Regions from separate parts of the Actinospica robiniae DSM 44927 genome, predicted to be linked through region 3. Evidence: riboswitches for the same ligand, from Rfam matches in the RefSeq annotation. Region 3 holds a riboswitch; each other region holds the start of a gene.
The links. Region 3 has a riboswitch for cyclic di-AMP ahead of ACTRO_RS44615 (hypothetical protein). Riboswitches for the same ligand answer to the same signal wherever they lie in the genome.

Region 1: it holds a riboswitch for cyclic di-AMP, as region 3 does, so the genes downstream of both, ACTRO_RS29955 (C40 family peptidase) here and ACTRO_RS44615 (hypothetical protein) in region 3, are expected to answer to the same signal.
Region 2: it holds a riboswitch for cyclic di-AMP, as region 3 does, so the genes downstream of both, ACTRO_RS38630 (LysM peptidoglycan-binding domain-containing protein) here and ACTRO_RS44615 (hypothetical protein) in region 3, are expected to answer to the same signal.

What each region holds. Positions count from the first base shown of each region.
Region 1 covers NZ_KI632511.1:6,976,428-6,982,560, forward strand. The annotation lists gene ACTRO_RS29955 (C40 family peptidase) at 254-1,270, opposite strand; cyclic di-AMP (ydaO/yuaA leader) riboswitch at 1,276-1,440, opposite strand; gene pcrA (DNA helicase PcrA) at 1,858-4,332, shown strand; gene ACTRO_RS29965 (LuxR C-terminal-related transcriptional regulator) at 4,370-5,017, opposite strand; gene ACTRO_RS29970 (sensor histidine kinase) at 5,023-6,133, opposite strand, start outside.
Region 2 covers NZ_KI632511.1:8,977,984-8,984,116, forward strand. The annotation lists gene ACTRO_RS38620 (transketolase) at 1-600, opposite strand, end outside; gene soxR (redox-sensitive transcriptional activator SoxR) at 735-1,214, shown strand; cyclic di-AMP (ydaO/yuaA leader) riboswitch at 1,551-1,702, shown strand; gene ACTRO_RS38630 (LysM peptidoglycan-binding domain-containing protein) at 1,711-2,619, shown strand; gene wecB (non-hydrolyzing UDP-N-acetylglucosamine 2-epimerase) at 2,972-4,105, shown strand; gene ACTRO_RS44535 (GGDEF domain-containing protein) at 4,113-5,180, opposite strand; gene ACTRO_RS38645 (hypothetical protein) at 5,200-5,403, opposite strand; gene ACTRO_RS38650 (beta-N-acetylhexosaminidase) at 5,503-6,133, opposite strand, start outside.
Region 3 covers NZ_KI632511.1:9,387,056-9,393,188, reverse strand. The annotation lists gene ACTRO_RS44625 (chromosomal replication initiator protein DnaA) at 1-802, shown strand, start outside; gene ACTRO_RS44620 (carbohydrate binding domain-containing protein) at 1,011-2,600, shown strand; cyclic di-AMP (ydaO/yuaA leader) riboswitch at 2,981-3,200, shown strand; gene ACTRO_RS44615 (hypothetical protein) at 3,210-3,938, shown strand; gene ACTRO_RS40315 (aldo/keto reductase) at 4,033-5,016, shown strand; gene ACTRO_RS40310 (glucose-6-phosphate dehydrogenase) at 5,086-6,133, opposite strand, start outside.

The sequences.
Region 1 (6,133 bases), 2.4 Mb from region 3:
GATGCGCCGAAGTGAAGGCGGCCGAAGGCAAGAAGAACGCCCGGGTCGTTCTCGGTGGGTGCGGGCCCGTCGCGCGGAGGGGGGAGAGTCGCGGCGGACCTGCGAGAACGACCCGGGCGTCGGTGGGCAGCGTCCTCGCAAGGGGGAGGGGGGAGAGAACGCCGCCAGGTCGGGTTGCCTGTTTCGCCGGCGCCGCTTGCCGTACAGGCGAGCGACACCGTAGCGCCGCTATCGGCGCTTGCCTAGGGGTTGGCTAAGGACGGCCGTAGCCGGCGACCGGACCGACGTTGTCGATCTGGCCGTACTGCACCACCGTGCCGGTGTGCGGGGCGTGTATGACCATGTCGTTGCCCACGTAGATGGCCACGTGCGTGATGCCCTCGCCGTAGTTGTAGAAGACGAGGTCGCCGGGCTCGAGGCTGGAGCGGGAGACGTGCTGTATGCCGTCGTACTGCTGGGCCGCGGTGCGCGGCAGCGAGACTCCGGCCGCCTTCCAGGACTCCAGCGTCAGCCCGGAGCAGTCGAAGGTGGTGGGGCCGGTGGCCGCGTACACGTATTCGTCGCCGAGCTTGGACTTCGCGTAGGCGACCGCGGCGGCGGCGCGCGCGTCCGGGGCGACGTCGGTGATGACGACGTTGGTCGCGCCCGAGTTGGCCCGGTTGATCGCCTGCTGCTGGGAGGCGTTGAGGCTGTTGTAGAGCGACTTCGCCGACGCGGCGTCCTGCAGGGCCTTGGTCTTGGCGGCCGCGCGCTGGGTGACCAGCTGCTGCTGCTGGGCCAGGGCGCTCTGCGCGAGCTTGGTGTCCGCCGCGATCTGGGACTTGGCCGCGGCCAGCTCCTTGAGCTGCTGGGCCTCCTGCGCGGTGATCTGGTTGCCGGCCAGGGCGGCGTTGAGGTAGCTGTCCGGGCTGTCGTCGAGCACGGCCTTGAGCGAGTCGGACAAGCCGGAGTCGCGGTACTGCTGCGCGGCCTGGCGTCCCATCGCGGCCTCGAGCGTGGAGGCCTTCTGGTCGTCCGTGGAGATCTCGCTCTGCAGCGCGTTGATCTTCTGCTGCAGCTGGGCGACCTGGCCGGTGGCGGCGTTGTACTGCTCGGTGGCCGCTTCGGCGTCGGCGTTCTTCTTGTGGTAGTCGGCCAGCGCCTGCTGAGTGGTCTCGGCGTGCGCGCTGCCCTGCATCAGCAGAACGGATCCGGCGGCGACGCCGGCGATGGCGACGGCCGAGGTGGTCCGGCGTACCGCGAGCTTGGGAGCACGGTGAGACGACGGCATGCGTGTCCTCTTCCCTGGGCGCCTGCCGAGTTAGCTGACGGGTTCGGACGGGAAAGTTCGCCCTACGCCTTGCCCTGGCCGGCGAGCCGGTGAGGGCTCTTCGGATCAGGCGCGGCGATTCACCCCGATGGGACGGTTGGGTCCCCGGCTCCGAGCGGCGCCCCGGGCCGCTCGGCCGATCGCTCGGCCGGGGTTCGGGTCGTCGCCGATGGATTCGGCGCGGATGTCCGCCGGGTGTCTGGCGACTCCGCGTGGGGCGGACATCTGGTGTGGGACTCTAGCGATTCCGGCCGGGCGCCACGCTTTTTCTCATCGGCTCTTTAACTTCCTTTTGCCGCGCGGGCGCGCCAAACCGGGACATAACGGCAGAGTCGATCGACGGTGAATCGTCGGGTTCTGGCGTCGATAGTCCGGTTTGCCCGGGCGGCAATCGCGGAAAAACGGACAAGTGTCGCAGGATCCTGCCGTCGAGGCGGCCGGAGAAGATTTTATCGACGTATTGTCGGCAAACCTGAGGGCTCCGATCATGCCGGAGAACCCCGGCGGCGGCCACCGCTGTCGGTGGACGGGCCTACACTCTTAGAGCGATGAGCGGCTACGAGATCCCCCTGTTCGATCTGCCCAAGCCCCCCGCCCCGGTGCGGCGGCGGGTCGAGTCGGTGCTGCCCGGCCTCAGCCGCCTCCACCAGGACCGGGAGCCGTCCGGCCGGGACGAGCCGGGCGAAGCGCCCGCGCCCGAGCGCCCGGCCGCCCCGCCGCCCGCCGCCGCGCCGGCCCCGAACCGCCCGTCCGGCGGGCGCGATCCGCAGGAGCTGCTCGAGGGCCTCAACCCGTCCCAGCGCGAGGCGGTCGAGCACGCGGGAAGCCCGCTGCTGATCGTGGCCGGCGCCGGTTCGGGCAAGACCCGGGTGCTCACCCACCGCATCGCCTACCTGCTCGGCGAGCGCGGCGTGCACCCCGGCGAGGTCCTGGCCATCACCTTCACCAACAAGGCCGCCGCGGAGATGCGCGAGCGGGTCGAGGCGCTGATCGGCCCGCGCGCCCGGATGATGTGGGTCTCCACCTTCCACTCGGCCTGCGTGCGCATCCTGCGCCGCGAGCACGAGCACCTGGGCCTGCCCTCGTCCTTCACCATCTACGACGCGGACGACTCGCGCCGGCTGATGGCCCAGGTGGCCCGGGACCTCGACCTCGACGTCAAGCGGCACCCGCCGCGCGGCCTGCTCGCCGCGGTCTCCGCGCTCAAGAACGAGCTGATCGACCACGAGTCGGCCCGCGACGGAGCCGAGTCGGAGCGCGAGGCGCTGATCGCCGAGGTGTACGGCAGCTACCAGAACCGGCTGATCGCCTCGCGCGCGCTGGACTTCGACGACCTGATCATGACCACGGTCAACCTGTTCCAGGCCTTCCCGGCGGTGGCCGAGAGCTACCGGCGCCGGTTCCGGCACGTGCTCGTGGACGAGTATCAGGACACCAACCACGCGCAGTACGTGCTGGTGCGCGAGCTCGTCGGCAGGTCCAAGGCCGCGCCCGGCCGCCGGGAGGCGGCCGAGGGCGAGGCCGTGCCGCCGGCCGAGCTGTGCGTGGTGGGTGACGCGGACCAGTCGATCTACGCCTTCCGCGGCGCCACCATCCGCAACATCCTCGAGTTCGAGGCGGACTACCCGGACGCCAAGACCATCCTGCTCGAGCAGAACTACCGCTCCACCCAGACCATCCTGTCCGCCGCGAACGCGGTGATCGAGCGCAACCGGGGCCGCAAGCCGAAGAACCTGTGGACCGACTCGGGCCAGGGCGAGTCGATCGTCGGCTACGTCGCCGACAGCGAGCACGACGAGGCCGCGTTCGTGGCCAACGAGGTGGACCGGCTCACCGACGAGAGCCTGGCCAAGCCGGGCGACGTGGCCGTGTTCTACCGCACCAACGCGCAGTCGCGTGCGTTCGAGGAGTGCTTCATCCGGGTCGGCCTGCCCTACCGCGTGGTCGGCGGCGTGCGCTTCTACGAGCGCAAGGAGGTCAAGGACGTCCTGGCCTACCTCAGGGCCCTGGTGAACCCGGACGACTCGGTCTCGCTCAAGCGCGTGATCAACGTGCCCAAGCGCGGCATCGGCGACCGGGCCGAGGCGATGCTGGACGCGCTGGCCACCCGCGAGCGCATCTCCTTCGGTGCGGCCGTGGACCGCGCGGCCGAGGCGTACGGCCTCGCCGCCCGCTCGCTCAAGGCGGTGCAGGGCTTCGCCGCGCTGATGGCCGACCTGCGCGAGAAGGTGGCCGAGGGAGTCGGGCCGTCCGAGGTGCTCGAGGCGATCCTGGAGCGCACCGGATACCTCTCCGAGCTGCAGGAGTCCACCGACCCGCAGGACGAGAGCCGGGCCGAGAACCTGCAGGAGCTGGTCGCGGTCGCGCACGAGTACGAGGGCACCGAAGGCTCCGAGGGCGTCACCGGCTTCCTCGAGCGGGTGGCCCTGGTCGCCGACGCGGACCAGCTGCCCGACGGCGGCGAGGGCATGATCACCCTGATGACACTGCACACGGCCAAGGGCCTGGAGTTCCCGGTGGTCTTCCTCACCGGCCTCGAGGAGGGCGTCTTCCCGCACACCCGGGCGCTGGGCAACGTGCAGGAGCTGGAGGAGGAGCGGCGGCTGGCCTACGTCGGCATCACCCGCGCCCGCCAGCGGCTGTACTTCTCCCGCGCGGTGCTGCGCTCGGCCTGGGGTGCCCCGTCGTACAACCCGCAGTCGCGCTTCGTCGAGGAGGTGCCCGCGGAGCTGATCAACTGGGAGCGCGAGGCCCCGGCCCCGTCCTCGACCGCCTTCGGCACCCAGACCCCGGCGCTGACCGCGTCCGCGGCCAAGTTCCGCAGGCCCGGCTTCAAGTCCCTCGGCGCGGGCGGGCGCGAGCCCATCTCGGTCGCCGCCGGCGACCGCGTCGTGCACGACACCTACGGCCTCGGCACCGTGGTCGCGGTCGAGGGCCGCACCGGCGAGCACGCCACCGTCGACTTCGGCTCCGAGGGCGTCCGGAAGCTGGTGCTGGCCTTCGCGCCGCTGACGAAGCTGTAGCAGCGCGGAGGCGGGCCGCCGCCCGGTGCTGCGGCCGCTACTCGATGCCCAGGTAGCGCAGCACGGCCAGGACCCGGCGATGGTCCGTGCCGGAGACCGGCAACTCGAGCTTGCTGAAGATGCTGGCCACGTGCTTCTCCACCGCGCGCTCGGAGACGAACAGCGCGGCCGCGATGGCCGCGTTCGAGCGGCCCTCGGCCATCAGCCCGAGCACCTCCCGCTCGCGCGGAGTGAGCGCGTCGACGGTGCGCCGGCGCTGGCTCGCGCCGAACAGCTGGGTGACCACCTCCGGGTCCAGCGCGGTGCCGCCGGCCGCCACCCGCTCGAGCGCGTCCATGAAGTCCTTGGTGTCCATCACCCGCTCCTTGAGCAGATAGCCGACGCCGGCCGAATTCCCGGCCAGCAGACGACTCGCGTACTGGGTCTCGACGTACTGCGAGAAGATCAGGATCCGCAGTCCCGGATGCGCGGCCCGCAGTTCGATCGCCGCGCGCAGACCCTCGTCGGTGTGCGTGGGCGGCATCCGGATGTCGGAGACCACCACGTCCGGCTCGTGCTCGACCACGGCGTCGCGCAACGCCCCGGCGTCGGGCACCGCCGCGACCACCTCGTGCCCCTCGTCCTCGAGCAGGCCGACGAGCCCGGCCCGCAGGATCGGCGAGTCCTCCGCCACCACGATCCGCATGATTCTCAGCGCCTCATCTCCGGTACCGCGTCCGACACGTCTTGCGCCGGCAGCTCCACCATGACCGTGGTCGGACCGCCCAGGGGGCTGGTGACCGACACGTGTCCGTCCAGTCCGCGCACCCGCTCGCTCAAGCCGCGCAGACCCGAGCCCTCGCCCTGCGCGTTCGCCCCGCCGCGGCCGTCGTCGGTGACGACGAGGCGGGCCGAGCCGTGCGAGTCGCCGAACACGCTGATCGCCACCGAGTTCGCGCCGCTGTGCTTGCCGGCGTTGGTCAGCAACTCGGCGGCGGCGAAGTAGAGCATCGTCTCGGCGGCTGAGGAAAGCCGGACCGGCAGGGCCGTGCGGACCGTCGTCGGTATCGGGGTGAGCGCGGCGAGCGTGGTCAGCGCCGGCTCGAGCCCCGAGTCGAGTGCGGGCGGGTGGATGCCGCGGACCAGGTCGCGCAGGTCCCCGATGACCTGCTTCGTCTCGGCCCGCGACTCGCGCAGCAGCTCGAGGCCGGCCTCGGTCCGGCCCTTCTCCAACAGCCGCTCCGCCCGGCCCAGCCGGATGCCGAGCGCCACCAGCCTGGCCTGGGCGCCGTCGTGCAGGTCGCGCTCGATCCGGCGCAGCGTCGCCGACGCCTCGTTGATCGCGTGCGACCGGGTCTGCTCCAGCTCCCTGATCCGCAGCGAGTCCTCGGTGGGGCCGAGCAGCCGCCGCATCAGCAGGACGTCGAGCTGCAGGAGCAGCTCGGTCAGGCTCGGCGCGGCCCAGAACAGCACAGCCGCGAAGATCATGAACTTGACCTGCGACGCGTGCTGACCCCCGGGTTGGAAATAGCCGCTGACGGTCATCGGCAGCAGCAGCCGGAAGCCGACTCCGAACAGGAACTCCAGGATCAGCAACAGCGGCTTGAGGGCCATGTGCGCGATCGACCGCCAGGCGATCGGTTCGGCGAAGTGGCGCACGATGAAGCCGAGGAAGCCCGGCCGGCGCGGCGCCCGGACCGGGGCCGCGATGTTCGCGTCGAGCAGTCCGTTGGCCGTCGCCCGGAAGCCGCCACCGCTCAACCGGGCGAAGCCGAGGACCGGCGGGAGCAGCACCAGGGCCGGGATTCCGGCGCCGGCCAGC
Region 2 (6,133 bases), 410 kb from region 3:
GGGTGCGGTGAAGGCGGCCTCCAGCGCGTCGTGGTCCCGGCCGCTCACGGTCACGGTGGACCAGCCCTCGCGCTCGAACCGGGTGGCGATGCCGCCGGACCACCCGTGCGTGGCCGACTGGTTGTCGATGACGACGGCGGTCAGTCTCTCCAGGCCCACGGCCCCGGCGTAGGCGATGGCCTCGTGGTTCGAGCCCTCGTCGAGTTCCGCGTCGCCGAGCAGCGTGACCACGCGCTGCGTGGCCAGTCCGCGCGCCCGCAGTCCCAGCGCCGTGCCCACGGCCAGCCCGAGCCCGTGCCCGAGCGAGCCGCTGCCGATCTCCACGCCGGGCACCAGCACCCGGTCCGGGTGGTGGCCGAGCGGGGAGTCGAAGGAGCCGAAGCTCCGCAGCCACTCCTCGGGGATGAAGCCGAGCGCGGCCAGCACGGCGTAGTAGGCCACCGGGCCGTGGCCCTTCGAGAGCAGGAAGCGGTCGCGCAGCGGGTTGTCCGGGTCGCCCGGGTCCAGTCCCTTGAGCACGCGGGTGTAGAGCACCCACAGCACGTCGAGGGTGGAGGTCGCCGCCGGCCCGTGCTTCTCGTCGCCGGTCATCAGCGCCATCAGCCGGCGCGGCTCGTCGAGCCGGGCGCCGGAGCCGATCGCGTCCGCGATCGCAGTGTTCGAGTTCGTGTTCTCCATGCCCCCAAGCCTGCAACTTCAAGTCAGCTTGAAGTCAAGCGATAGGATCCGCGTTCATGCCCGTGCTGGAATCGCGCCTGACCATCGGCGAACTCGCCCGCCGCGCCGGGGTGGCCACCTCCGCGCTGCGCTACTACGAGCAGGTCGGGCTGATCGTCTCCGAGCGCACCGCCGGCGGCCAGCGCCGCTACGCCAGGGCCATGCTCCGGCGGGTCGCCTTCATCCGGGCCGCGCAGCAGGTGGGCCTGACCCTGGACGAGGTGGGCGCGTCGCTCGCCCGCCTCCCGGCCGAGCGCGCGCCGAACAAGGCCGACTGGAACTCCGTCTCGCACACCTGGGTGGCCCGGATCGACGACCGCATCGCAGAGCTCGAAGGGCTGCGGGACCGGCTCACCGGCTGCGTCGGCTGCGGCTGCCTCTCCCTGCGCACCTGCCGCCTCTACAACCCGGGCGACACCGCCGCCACCCACGGCGCCGGCGCCCGGTGGCTGCTCGGCGACACCCCGCCGGACGGGGCCGGGATCGCCGCCGAGTAGCCGGTGCGGCACTTTACGTCATTAGGTGAATGACTAAGCCGTTTTCCTCACCTTCCGCATCGACCGCGTCACTATTCTGATGTACGCAGCGTAGTTCAATGGTCGCGCTGTGTCTGAAAAATACTGCACGGGACGCGATGATAACGTCACTCCGCGTGATCGACGCTGCGTATCCGGTTATCGAAATGCCATCTGACCTGGCCGTTCGCACGGTATGCCACGAAATCATAGCGCTTCGTGTCGTTACCTGTTTTTCTCGCCAAATGGTCATTTGCCCGGTTTGCATGTGCTTAAGTTGATCCAGGCGTTGCTGAACAGCCAAGGAAATCCATGGCGGCAGCGCCTCCGCCGAATCCGTTGCGGAGCGTAGAACTCCGCGGAGCCGGGGACCCATGTCCCCCGGGGTGAATCCGTGCCCACGGCACGGTAGGGCGACCTCTTACGCCCGAACCCGTCAGCTAACCCGGCAGGCGGCCTGAAGAGGAAGAGCGAAGTCTTGACGTTCCACCGTCTGTCCCTGTCCGCCCCTGCCCGCAAGCGTGTCCGGACCGTCACCCTGAGTGCCGCCGTGATCGCCGGCGTGGCGATGCCGACGCTGGCCCAGGCTGCGACGATCGGTTCGACCCACACTCCGACGCAGCAGACCGCGCAGGCCGCCTCCGGCACCACGGCCACCGCGACCAACGTGTCCGACTCGACCCCCACCTCGAGCGACACCACCCGCTACACCGTCGTCGCCGGCGACACCCTGTTCGGCATAGCCAAGAGCAAGCTCGGTAACGGCGACGACTACCACAAGCTCTGGAACCTGAACAAGGACCGCACCGAGTCCGACGGCGCCAAGTTCACCAACGAGGACCTCATCCAGATCGGCTGGACCATCCTGGTCCCGTCCGGCAGCGCGTCCTCCACCTCGAGCGACTCCGCGACCACCGCCACCACCTCCTCGTCGGCGGGTTCGGACCAGTCCTCGACCGGCTCCAGCGCCTCGAGCAACTCGTCCGCCAAGGCGTCTTCGAGCACCAGCTCGTCCTCGAGCACGGACTCGACCACCACCTACGCGGACAACCTGGACGGCTGGATCAACCAGGCCATCTCGATCCTGAACGCGCACGGCTACTCGGTGTCCTACAACGCGATCTACCAGACCGCGATGAACGAGTCCTCCGGCAACCCGAGCGCCGAGAACGGCTGGGACTCCAACGCCGCCGCCGGCACCCCGTCGATCGGCCTCATGCAGATGATCCAGCCGACCTTCGACGCCTACGCGCTCTCCGGCTACAACGACATCTACAACCCGGTCGACAACATCATCTCCGCGGTCATCTACGCGCAGGCCACCTACGGCGGCCTGGACAACGTCGTCGCCGCCCGCTGCGGCGGTTCGTGCTGGTACGGCTACTAAGCCGACCAGTCCGGCTTGACCTGACACCGGCCGCACCGGCCCGACCGCACCCGCGACGCTCCCCGAGCGCCGCGGGTGCGGTCTTTCGCGTGCGCGCTCACTCCGGCGGCCGATTCCTCACATGATTCAGTGATCACAATTGCGCTCGCCGGACGGGCTGACGCGGCCAGGTTGGCCCGGCCGGCGGCCTCCGCGTGCGAGTATGCGGGCGAAACCCGAAGCAGGGCCTCGTCGCCACAAGGCCCGTCCCGCGGCCGCGTCCCGTGCGCGGCCGCGGGTTGCCCGCGGACGCCGCGCTCGCCGGCCTGCGTCCGCTCCCCGCACCCGCACCGCCGCGTCCGACGGAGAGGCCGTGTACGATCCCTGCGCATCCATCCTCAACGGCTCGGTCGCCTTCGTCCTCGGCACCCGGCGCGAGATCGTCAAACTCGCCCCGCTGACCGGACTGTTCGCCGACGCCGCCCGGGTCATCCACACCGGCCAGCACTACGACGCGCGCCTGGACGAGGTCTTCTTCACCGACTGCGGCATGCGCCGGCCCGACGTCACCCTCGGCGTGGGCGGGATGTCCCGGGCCGGGCAGGTGGCGGCGGCGGTGGCGAACCTGGACACGCTCTTCGCCGCCGCGCGGCCGGCCGCCGTGGTGGTCCAGGGCGACACCAACTCCGCGCTGGCCGGGGCACTGGCCGCGAACGCCTACGGCATCCCGCTGGTGCACGTGGAGGCCGGGCTGCGCAGCCACGACCGGCGGATGCCGGAGGAGAACAACCGAACCCTGATCGACCACGTCTCCGACCTGTTGTGCGCCCCCACCCGCGGCAACGTGGAGAACCTGGTGGCCGAACGGCTCGACCCGCAGCTGGTCGAGCTGACCGGGAACACCGTGGTCGAGGCGCTGCGCCAGTCCCTGCCCGGACCCGAGGCGCGGGCCAAGGTGCTGGCCGAGGTGGGTGTGCAGGCCGGCCGGTACGTGCTCGCCACCATCCACCGCCCGGAGAACACCGACGACCCGCGCGTGCTCGGCGCGATCGTCGCCGAGCTCGAGGCGATCGGCGCGGCCGGGCGGCCGGTGCTCTTCCCGGTGCACCCGCGCACCCGGGCCGCCCTGACCCGGGTCACCGGCGGGCGGCTGGCCGAGGGGCTCTCCGCCTGCGACCCGCTCGGCTACCGCGAGTTCCTCGCCCTGGTGGCCGAATGCGCGCTGGTGGTCTCCGACTCCGGCGGTATCCAGGAGGAGACGACCGTGCTCGGCCGCCCGCTCGTGCTGGTGCGCCGCAGCACCGAACGGCCCGAGGCCCTGGCCGACTTCGCGTGCCTGGCCGAACCCGGCCCGGCGATCAGCCTCGCCGCCTTCACCCTGCTGGCCGACGTCGAGTCCGTCCACGCCCGGCTCAGTGTGCTGCCTTCGCCGTTCGGCGACGGCCGGGCCTCCTTCCGGATCAGGGACGCGATGTTCCGGCGGGTGCCCGGATTGGGCGCGCGCTGACGGCCCGTCAATCCGCCGGCGCCCCAAGGCCGGGCGTGTAGAGCGCGATCCGGTCGCGGCCGTTGCGCTTGGCCGCGTAGAGGGCGTGGTCGGCGTTGGTGAGCAGGCCTGACACGCCGAGCTTGGAGCCGGGCGCGAGCTCGGCGACGCCGACACTGACGGTGATCCGGTGCGGCCATCCGGCGGAATCCGTCGCGATCCGGCCGCGCAGCTGATCGGCTCGCACCGCGGCGTCGGCCAGCTCGCAGTCCACCATCAGCGCGGTGAACTCCTCGCCGCCGTGGCGCGCGGTGACGTCGCCCTCGCGCGTCTCGCGCTCCAGCAGCCTGGCCAGCCGGCGCAACGCCTCGTCGCCGGCGTCGTGCCCGGCCGTGTCGTTGAGCCGTTTGAACCGGTCGATGTCGATCATCAGCAGGCACAGCGCGGCCCCGCGCCGGCCGTGCTCGGCCGCCTGCCGCCGGAGCGCGTCGAGCAGCGTGCGCCGGTTGGCCAGGCCGGTCAACGGATCCGTGCTCGCCTGCCGGCCGAGCTCGGCCACCAGGCCGCGCACCCGGCGCTGCAGGGTGACGACGACCAGGCCGGTGAGTACCAGCGTCGCCGCCATCGGGCTGTAGTCGGTCAGGCCGAGGTGCGGGTCCACGAAGCTCGCGCCGATCAGCGCGATCACGCAGGCGAGGGTGGTGGCCCAGGTGACCGGCTCGGTGAGCAGGCAGCTCGAGTAGAGCACCGGCCAGAGCATCAGCACCGCGCCGGTCGGGGTCATCACCCGGCTCCAGAGCATCGGCAGCGCGGTCAGGAAGACGGCCAGGAACGGCAGCGCGACGGCGTAGCGTTCGGCCAGCCGGTTGCGCCAGATCAGCAGCACCAGGCCGATCACCCCGGCCACGCCCGCGCAGGTGAACGCCACCGTCCACACCGTGCCCGGGCCGCGGTCACGCGGCGGGAGCCCCTGGCGGAAGGCGACCGCCGAGGCCGTGCTCAGCGCCGCGCCCACCAGGAAGAAGCCCCCGGAGGCGGTGTAGAGCGTGCGCCGGGCGGCCTGGGGCACCGGGATCGGCGGCGGGGCCTCGAGCACGGCCGGCGGGCGGCGCTGCTCAGCCGCGCCCGGCCGGGCGCCCCGGCCGCGCCGGCGCTCCGCCCTCGTCCCCGTCGGCCTCGCCCGGCCCCGGCCCGTCGGCCACGACCGAGGCGATCTCGACGGTGTCCTCGCCCGGCTTTCCCGCGGGCCGCCACGGCTCGCCGGACGCCTCCGCGACGGCCGTCTTCCGCTTTCCCCGCAAGACGTCCCTCAGACCCACGGCACTCTCCGTTCCCTTGCATCGGCAGGTACGTCAAGATGCCTGCCCGGCACGGGCGCGGAGCGCACCTGACGTGCTCCGTATGAGGGAGGGGCGCCCCTAGGCGGCCCAGACCTCGGGGGCGCGGAAGTAGTTGCGGCCCTGGGCCTCCCAGCGCTCGGCGTGGGCGGCCAGGCGGGTGCGGTAGTCCGCCCAGTCGCGGTGCACGGAGCTCCAGCCGACCTCGGCGTGGCCGGGCAGCCGCGGGAAGATCAGGTACTCGGCCTCGGTCATGGTCGCGACGGTCTCGGTCCACAGCGCCGCCTCGAGGCCGAGCACCCGCTCGGCCTCGACCTCGCCGAGGTAGCCGACCGGGTCCCACTCGTACGCCTGACGCACGGGCACGTAGCCGGACCAGTCCAGCCCGAACGGCGAGTCCGGCCCGTACTGCATGTCAAGGTACGAGTGCGAGGCGGGGGAGACGATCGCCGAGGCGCCCTTGGCCACCGCGTCGCGGAACTCGTCGTCGCTCACGCCGTGCTCGACCGTCTGCCGCCCGTGGTTGCGGCCCCAGTACTGGGCCACCACTTCGGCCGGCACGCCGGAGGCGACGATCTCCTCCCAGCCGATCACGGTCTTGCCGGTGGCCGCGGCGATCTCGGCCGCTCGGCGCAGGAAGCGGCCGAAGGCCTCCTGGTCGAGGACGTCCACCTCGTCGCCGCCGAGGTGCAGGTACGGCCCCGGCGTCATG
Region 3 (6,133 bases):
CCAGGGCGGGTACTCCGGGCAGCAGCCCACCACGCCCTACCTCGAGCGCGACCCGTACCAGGAGCTGTCCGCGTCCAACCTCGATCAGAGCGGTTACCCGCAGCAATCCGGTTATGGGCAGCAGCAGCCCGACTACGGGCAACAGCAGCAGCCCGGCTACCCGGCGGGCGCCGCCGGCTACGCGCAGCCGGGCGGCTGGCCGCAGCCCGGCGCCTATCCGGCGCAGCGTTCCAACGGCGTCGCGCTGGCCGGCGCCATCTGCTGCTTCATACCCGTGGTCGGCCTGGTCCTCTCGATCATCGGCCGGGCTCGGGCGTCCGCGCTCGGCGGCGCGGGGAAGGTCGCGGGAAACGTCGGCATCGCGCTCTCGCTGGTGTTCACCGGCGGCGCCGCGTTCGGCATCTACAAGATCGGCAACTCCACCGCCGCGGACGCGGCCTGCATCTCGGCGGAGTCGGACTCGGCGCAGCTCGTCTCGACCCTGTCGGCCGACGAGCAGGGCCTGCAGGATGCCGAGAGCAGCGGCGACTCGACGCAGCTGACCACCGCCGGGGACAAGTTCATCAGCGACATGCGCAGCCTGCAGCAGAAGCTCACCGGCGACGAGGCCAAGGCGACGCACGACAACGTCCGCCTGGCGATCAAGAAGTTCGACACCGACCTCGACACCTTCCTGACCGGCCTGCAGCAGTTGTTGCACGGCGACTCGTCCGGCGAGGCCTCGGCGGACGCGGCCGGCCAGCGGCTGGAGAGCGACGGCGACGCCCTCGACAACCTCTGCGGCAACGTCGGCAACGGCTGAGGCCGGGCGCGCGAGACGACCCGGCAGGATCGGGGATCCGACCGGCGGCGAGAGCCGCCGGCCGCCAAAATGGTCTAGACCCCTTGACGGCGCGTCGGCTGGTGCCGCATCGTGACTGCGGACATCGTCGGGTGCTGTGACCCGGCGCGCAGGCGGCGCGTGCTCGGCGGAGCACGGCCGCGGGCCATCGAGGGGAGATGAACCCGTCGTGAACCGACGTCGCAGGGTCCGCATCTACGGCACCGGCACGCTGGGCGCGGCCACGCTGGCCGGGCTGCTGCTCGCGGCCGGCGGATGGGCGCTGGCACCCACGACCGCCGACGCCGCCGCCGCGAACCTGCTCGCCGACCCGGGCCTGGAGACCGGCACGCTCACGCCGTGGAGCTGCGACGCCGGCACCGGTTCGGTGGTGGGCTCGCCGGTGCACGCCGGGGCCCACGCGCTGGCCGGCGCGGCCACCGGCTCCGACGACGCGCAGTGCACTCAGACCGTCGCGGTGCAGCCGAACACCCAGTACACGCTCTCGGCCTATGTCGAGGGCGACTACGTGTACCTCGGCGCGACCGGCTACTCCGACGCCTGGACCCCGGCCGCAGCCGGTTGGAGCCAGCTGTCCACCACGTTCACCACCGGCGCGACCACGACCTCAGTGTCCGTATACGTCCACGGCTGGTACGGCGAGGGCACGTACGACGCCGACGACTTCAGCCTGACCGCGGCCGGCGGCGGCACCGGAACGTCGGCTTCGGCCTCTGCGTCGGCATCAGCTTCCGCGTCGGCGTCTCCTTCGAACTCTGCGTCACCCTCGGTATCCGCGTCGGCAAGCGCGTCGGCGAGTGCGAGCGCGAGTCCCAGCGCCTCCGCGACGGCAACCGGCACGACCGGCGCGGGCGGCACCGTCGTGCAGGTCTCCACCGCCAGCCAGCTCTCGTCCGCGCTGAACAAGGCCGTGCCGGGCGAGACCATTCAGCTCGCCGCCGGAACCTATACCGGCGAGTTCAGCCCGAGCATCAGCGGTACCGCCGCCGCGCCGATCACGCTCACCGGCCCCGTCACCGCGATCCTGGCCGGCTACAACACCAGCAGCGGTTACGCGGTGCACCTGAAGGCGAGCTACTGGGTCCTGTCCGGCTTCAGCGTGACGAGCGCGCAGAAGGGCGTCGTCCTCGACGGCGCCGACCACGACGTCCTCAACGGCCTGCACGTGAGCAACATCGGCGACGAGGGCATCCACCTGCGGGCCTTCAGCAGCGACGACACGGTCGAGAACTCCACCGTCAGCAACACCGGCCAGTACCAGGCCGGATACGGCGAAGGCATCTACCTCGGCAGCGCGCAGAGCAACTGGGGCACCTACAGCGGCGGCCAGCCGGACACCTCGAACGACAACCTGATCCTGAACAACACCCTCGGCCCGGGCATCACCGCCGAGAACATCGACGCCAAGGAAGGCACCACCGGCAGCACGATCGAGGGCAACTCGTTCAACGCCACCGGCGAGGCGGGTGCCAACTCGGCCGTGGCCTGGGTCGACGTCAAGGGCAACGACTACACCGTGACCGGCAACACCGGCGTCGACGCCTACCAGCAGGGCATCCTGGTCGAGCAGCTCTACACCGGCTTCGGCTGCGGCAACGTCTTCGCGCACAACAACCTGAACCTCGGCAGCGCGATCGGCTACGGCTTCGACGTGAAGGACCAGACCGCCTGCGCGGCCGATCCCAACATCGTGTACGCCTCCAACACCGTCACCGGGGGCGCCGGCGCCAGCACCATTCCGATAACCGCAGGCGGGTGAACCCAGAGTAATCGCCTACAATCGGAAAGCGACCATACGGGAGTATGGTCGCTTTCCGCGTTTATGGAATTGCGGAGAATAGCGGCGGGTGGTCGTTGTTACGCTTGGCTATGGGTATTTCACGGAATGCGGTGAAAGGCGTCAGGTCGGGCGTTCGTGCAGGTGGGGCGCTGGTTCCGAGGTGTTTCGCGGGCTTTGCGGGTGGGTTTTTCCTGACCTCGGGTGATGGCGTCATTACGGGCGGTTGAGTTTCCGCCGGAATTTGGACATACCGGGCATCTCGGGTAATGTTCTTGTCGTGGCCCGGTCCACGCCGTGAAAACAAGTTCCGGCACCGGGCACCCGCCGAGTCCGATACCCGGGCGGCGCCGCGGTCGACGAAGCTCCCGCAGCGCGAACCCGATCGGAGCCGGGGACCCAATGAGTACCAGGCACTCAACCGTGCCGGTCCCCCGGGGTGAATCGGCCCCCTCTTCACCAACGACGCCCACGACGTGCTTATGCGTCCGTGTCTTCGTCGCCCGGTGTGGGGGCTGTAGGGCGAACTCCCCTTCCGCCCGAACCCGTCAGCTAACCCGGTAGGCGGCCGAAGGAGAGGCTCTAGAACTCGTGCTGAAGAACCGCATGTCCACCTCCGCGTTCCGCACCTTCATCTCCAGCCCGCGCCGCTACCCCGCCGCCGCGCTCGCCCTGGCCGCCGTCGGCGTCGGCGTCGCCCCGCTGACCGCCTCCGCCGCCACCGCCCCGGCCAAGCCCGCCACCGCCCACGTCGCCCCCGCGAGCGTCAAGGCCACCGCGAGCACCGCCAAGGCCACCGCCGCCAGCACCACCAAGACCACCACCAAGACCACCACCCCGGCGAAGACCACCGCCAAGGCCGCGACCCCGACCAGCCTGTTCGCCGGCTCCACCACCGCGACCCTCGAGCCCACCGGCACCGTCGGAAGCCAGTCGCACATCACCCTGGACTCCGACCAGTGGTCCAACGCCACCTCCATCGTCAAGGCCGCCGAGGACATGCACCTGTCCCCCTACGCCGCGACCATCGCCGTTGCCACCTCGATGCAGGAATCCAAGCTCCAGAACCTCAACGTCGCGGTCGACCACGACTCCCTCGGCCTGTTCCAGCAGCGCCCCTCCTGCGGCTGGGGCACCCCGAGCCAGCTCAACGACCCGACCTACGCGGCCAAGGCGTTCCTGAAGAACCTGCCGTCGGGCTACCAGAGCATGTCCCTGCACCGCGCCGCCCAGGACGTCCAGGACTCCTTCAACGGCTCCCTGTACTCGCAGTGGGAAGACCAGGCCGCCCACATCGTCTCCACCATCGTCAACCACTGATAACCAAAGCCAGCACCACACACAGCACACGACGAACCCCTCCCGGACACACCGGGAGGGGTTTCGCCATGCCTTAGGCGATACGGTGTGGCTCATGGAACGCATCCTCCTCGGCGGTCTCGAGGTCTCGGCGCAGGGCCTCGGGTGTATGGGCATGAGCGAGTTCTACGGCCCGGGCGACTGGGACGAGTCGATCGCCACCATCCACCGCGCCATCGATCTCGGCGTCACCCTTCTGGACACCGCGGACATCTACGGGTCCGGGCACAACGAGGTGCTCGTCGGCCGCGCCCTCCACGACCGGCGGGACCGGGTCCAGCTGGCCACCAAGTTCGGCATCGACCGCACCGGCGGTGACAGCGCCCGCACCGTGCGCGGCGATGCCGGGTACGTCAGGCGCAGCGCGGAGAGTTCTTTGCTGCGCCTCGGGATCGACGTCATCGACCTGTACTACGTCCACCGTCCGCCGATGAACGTCGAGGTCGAGGAGACCATCGGCGCGATGGCCGAGCTGGTGCGCGAGGGCAAGGTGCGCCGGCTCGGCGTCTCGGAGTTCTCCGCCGAGCAGCTGCGCCGGGCCCACGCCGTGCACCCGATCAGCGCGGTCCAGTCCGAGTACTCGCTGTGGAGCCGGACCGAGGTCGAGGCGCTCGCGCCGACGATGGCCGAGCTCGGCATCGGGCTGGTGGCCTACTCGCCGCTCGGCCGCGGCTTCCTGACCGGCACGGTCGAGACCGGGCAGCTGGCCGCCGGGGACTTCCGCTCGAGCAACCCGCGCTTCGCCGGCGACGCCGGGCAGGCCAACCGCGCGATCGCGGACGCGGTGCGCGCGGTGGCCGACCGGCTCGGGGCGACGGCGGCGCAGGTCGCGCTGGCCTGGGTGTACGCGCAGGCCGAGCGGCTCGGCGTGACGGTGGTGCCGATCCCGGGCACCAAGCGGGTCAAGTGGCTGGAGCAGAACGCCGCGGCCCTCGACGTGCGGCTCGATGCGCAGGCCCTGGCCGACCTCGAGCCGCTCGGCGCGCAGGTGGTCGGCGAGCGCTACGGCTCGGTCCCGACGCCGCCCCCGGCCGAATAGCAGGGGCCGGATACAGCGAGGCCGGGCCCTGCCGCCGGTGCGGCGGCGGGGCCCGGCCTCGCTGTCGTCTTACACCTCGTCAGGCATCCACGGCTTGTGCCACTTCACGTGGCTGCGCGTCAGCTTCTCCACGGCCTCGACCGGCCCCCAGCTGCCGCGCTCGTAGACGTGCACCGGCGGCGGGGCGTCGATCAGCGGCTGGACGATGCGCCAGGACTCCTCGACGCTGTCCTCGCGGGCGTAGAGCTGTGCGTCGCCGATCAGGGCGCTGTGCAGCAGCCGCTCGTAGGGCTCGAGCGGTTCGCCGAGCTCGCGGGCGAAGCTGGCGTCGAGGGTGAGCGGCGACCAGTCCGCGCTCTGGTCGGCCTTGGCCGTTATGGCCATGCGCAGGCCCGGCTCCGGGTCGATCCGCAGCACGATCTGGTTGGCCTCGGCCTGGCCGGCCTTGGGCAGGAAGGCGAGGCTCGGCGTGCGCTTGAGGTGCAGCCGCACCTCGGTCACCCGCTCGGCCAGCGCTTTGCCGGCCCGCAGGTAGATCGGGACGCCGGACCAGCGCCAGTTGTCGATCTCCAGCTGGAGCGCCGCGAAGGTCTCGGTCTGCGAGTCGGCGGCGACGCCGGGCACGTCGAGGTAGCCGTGGTACTGGCCGCGCACGTAGCGCTTGGGGTCGGCCGGGTGCACCGCCCGGAGCACCTCGCCCTTCTTGTCCCGCAGGTCGTCCGCGCCGGCGCCGGCCGGCGGCTCCATCGCGACCAGGGCCAGGACCTGCAGCAGGTGGTTCTGCACCACGTCGCGCAGCGCGCCGACCGGGTCGTAGAACCGGCCGCGGTCCTCGACCCCGAAGTTCTCGGCCATGGTGATCTGTATGGCCGCCACGCTCTTGCGGTCCCACAGCTCGGCCAGCGCCAGGTTGGCGAAGCGGAGGTATTCGAGCTCGATGACCGGGGACTTGCCGAGGAAGTGGTCCACCCGCAGCAGCTGCTCCTCGGCCAGCACCGCGCGCAGCCGGTCGTTGAGCTCGCGGGCGGAGGCCAGGTCGTGGCCGAACGGCTTCTCCACCGCCACCCGGGCGCCGCCGAGCAGGTCGTGCTGCCCGAGCTTCTCCACGATCGGGCCG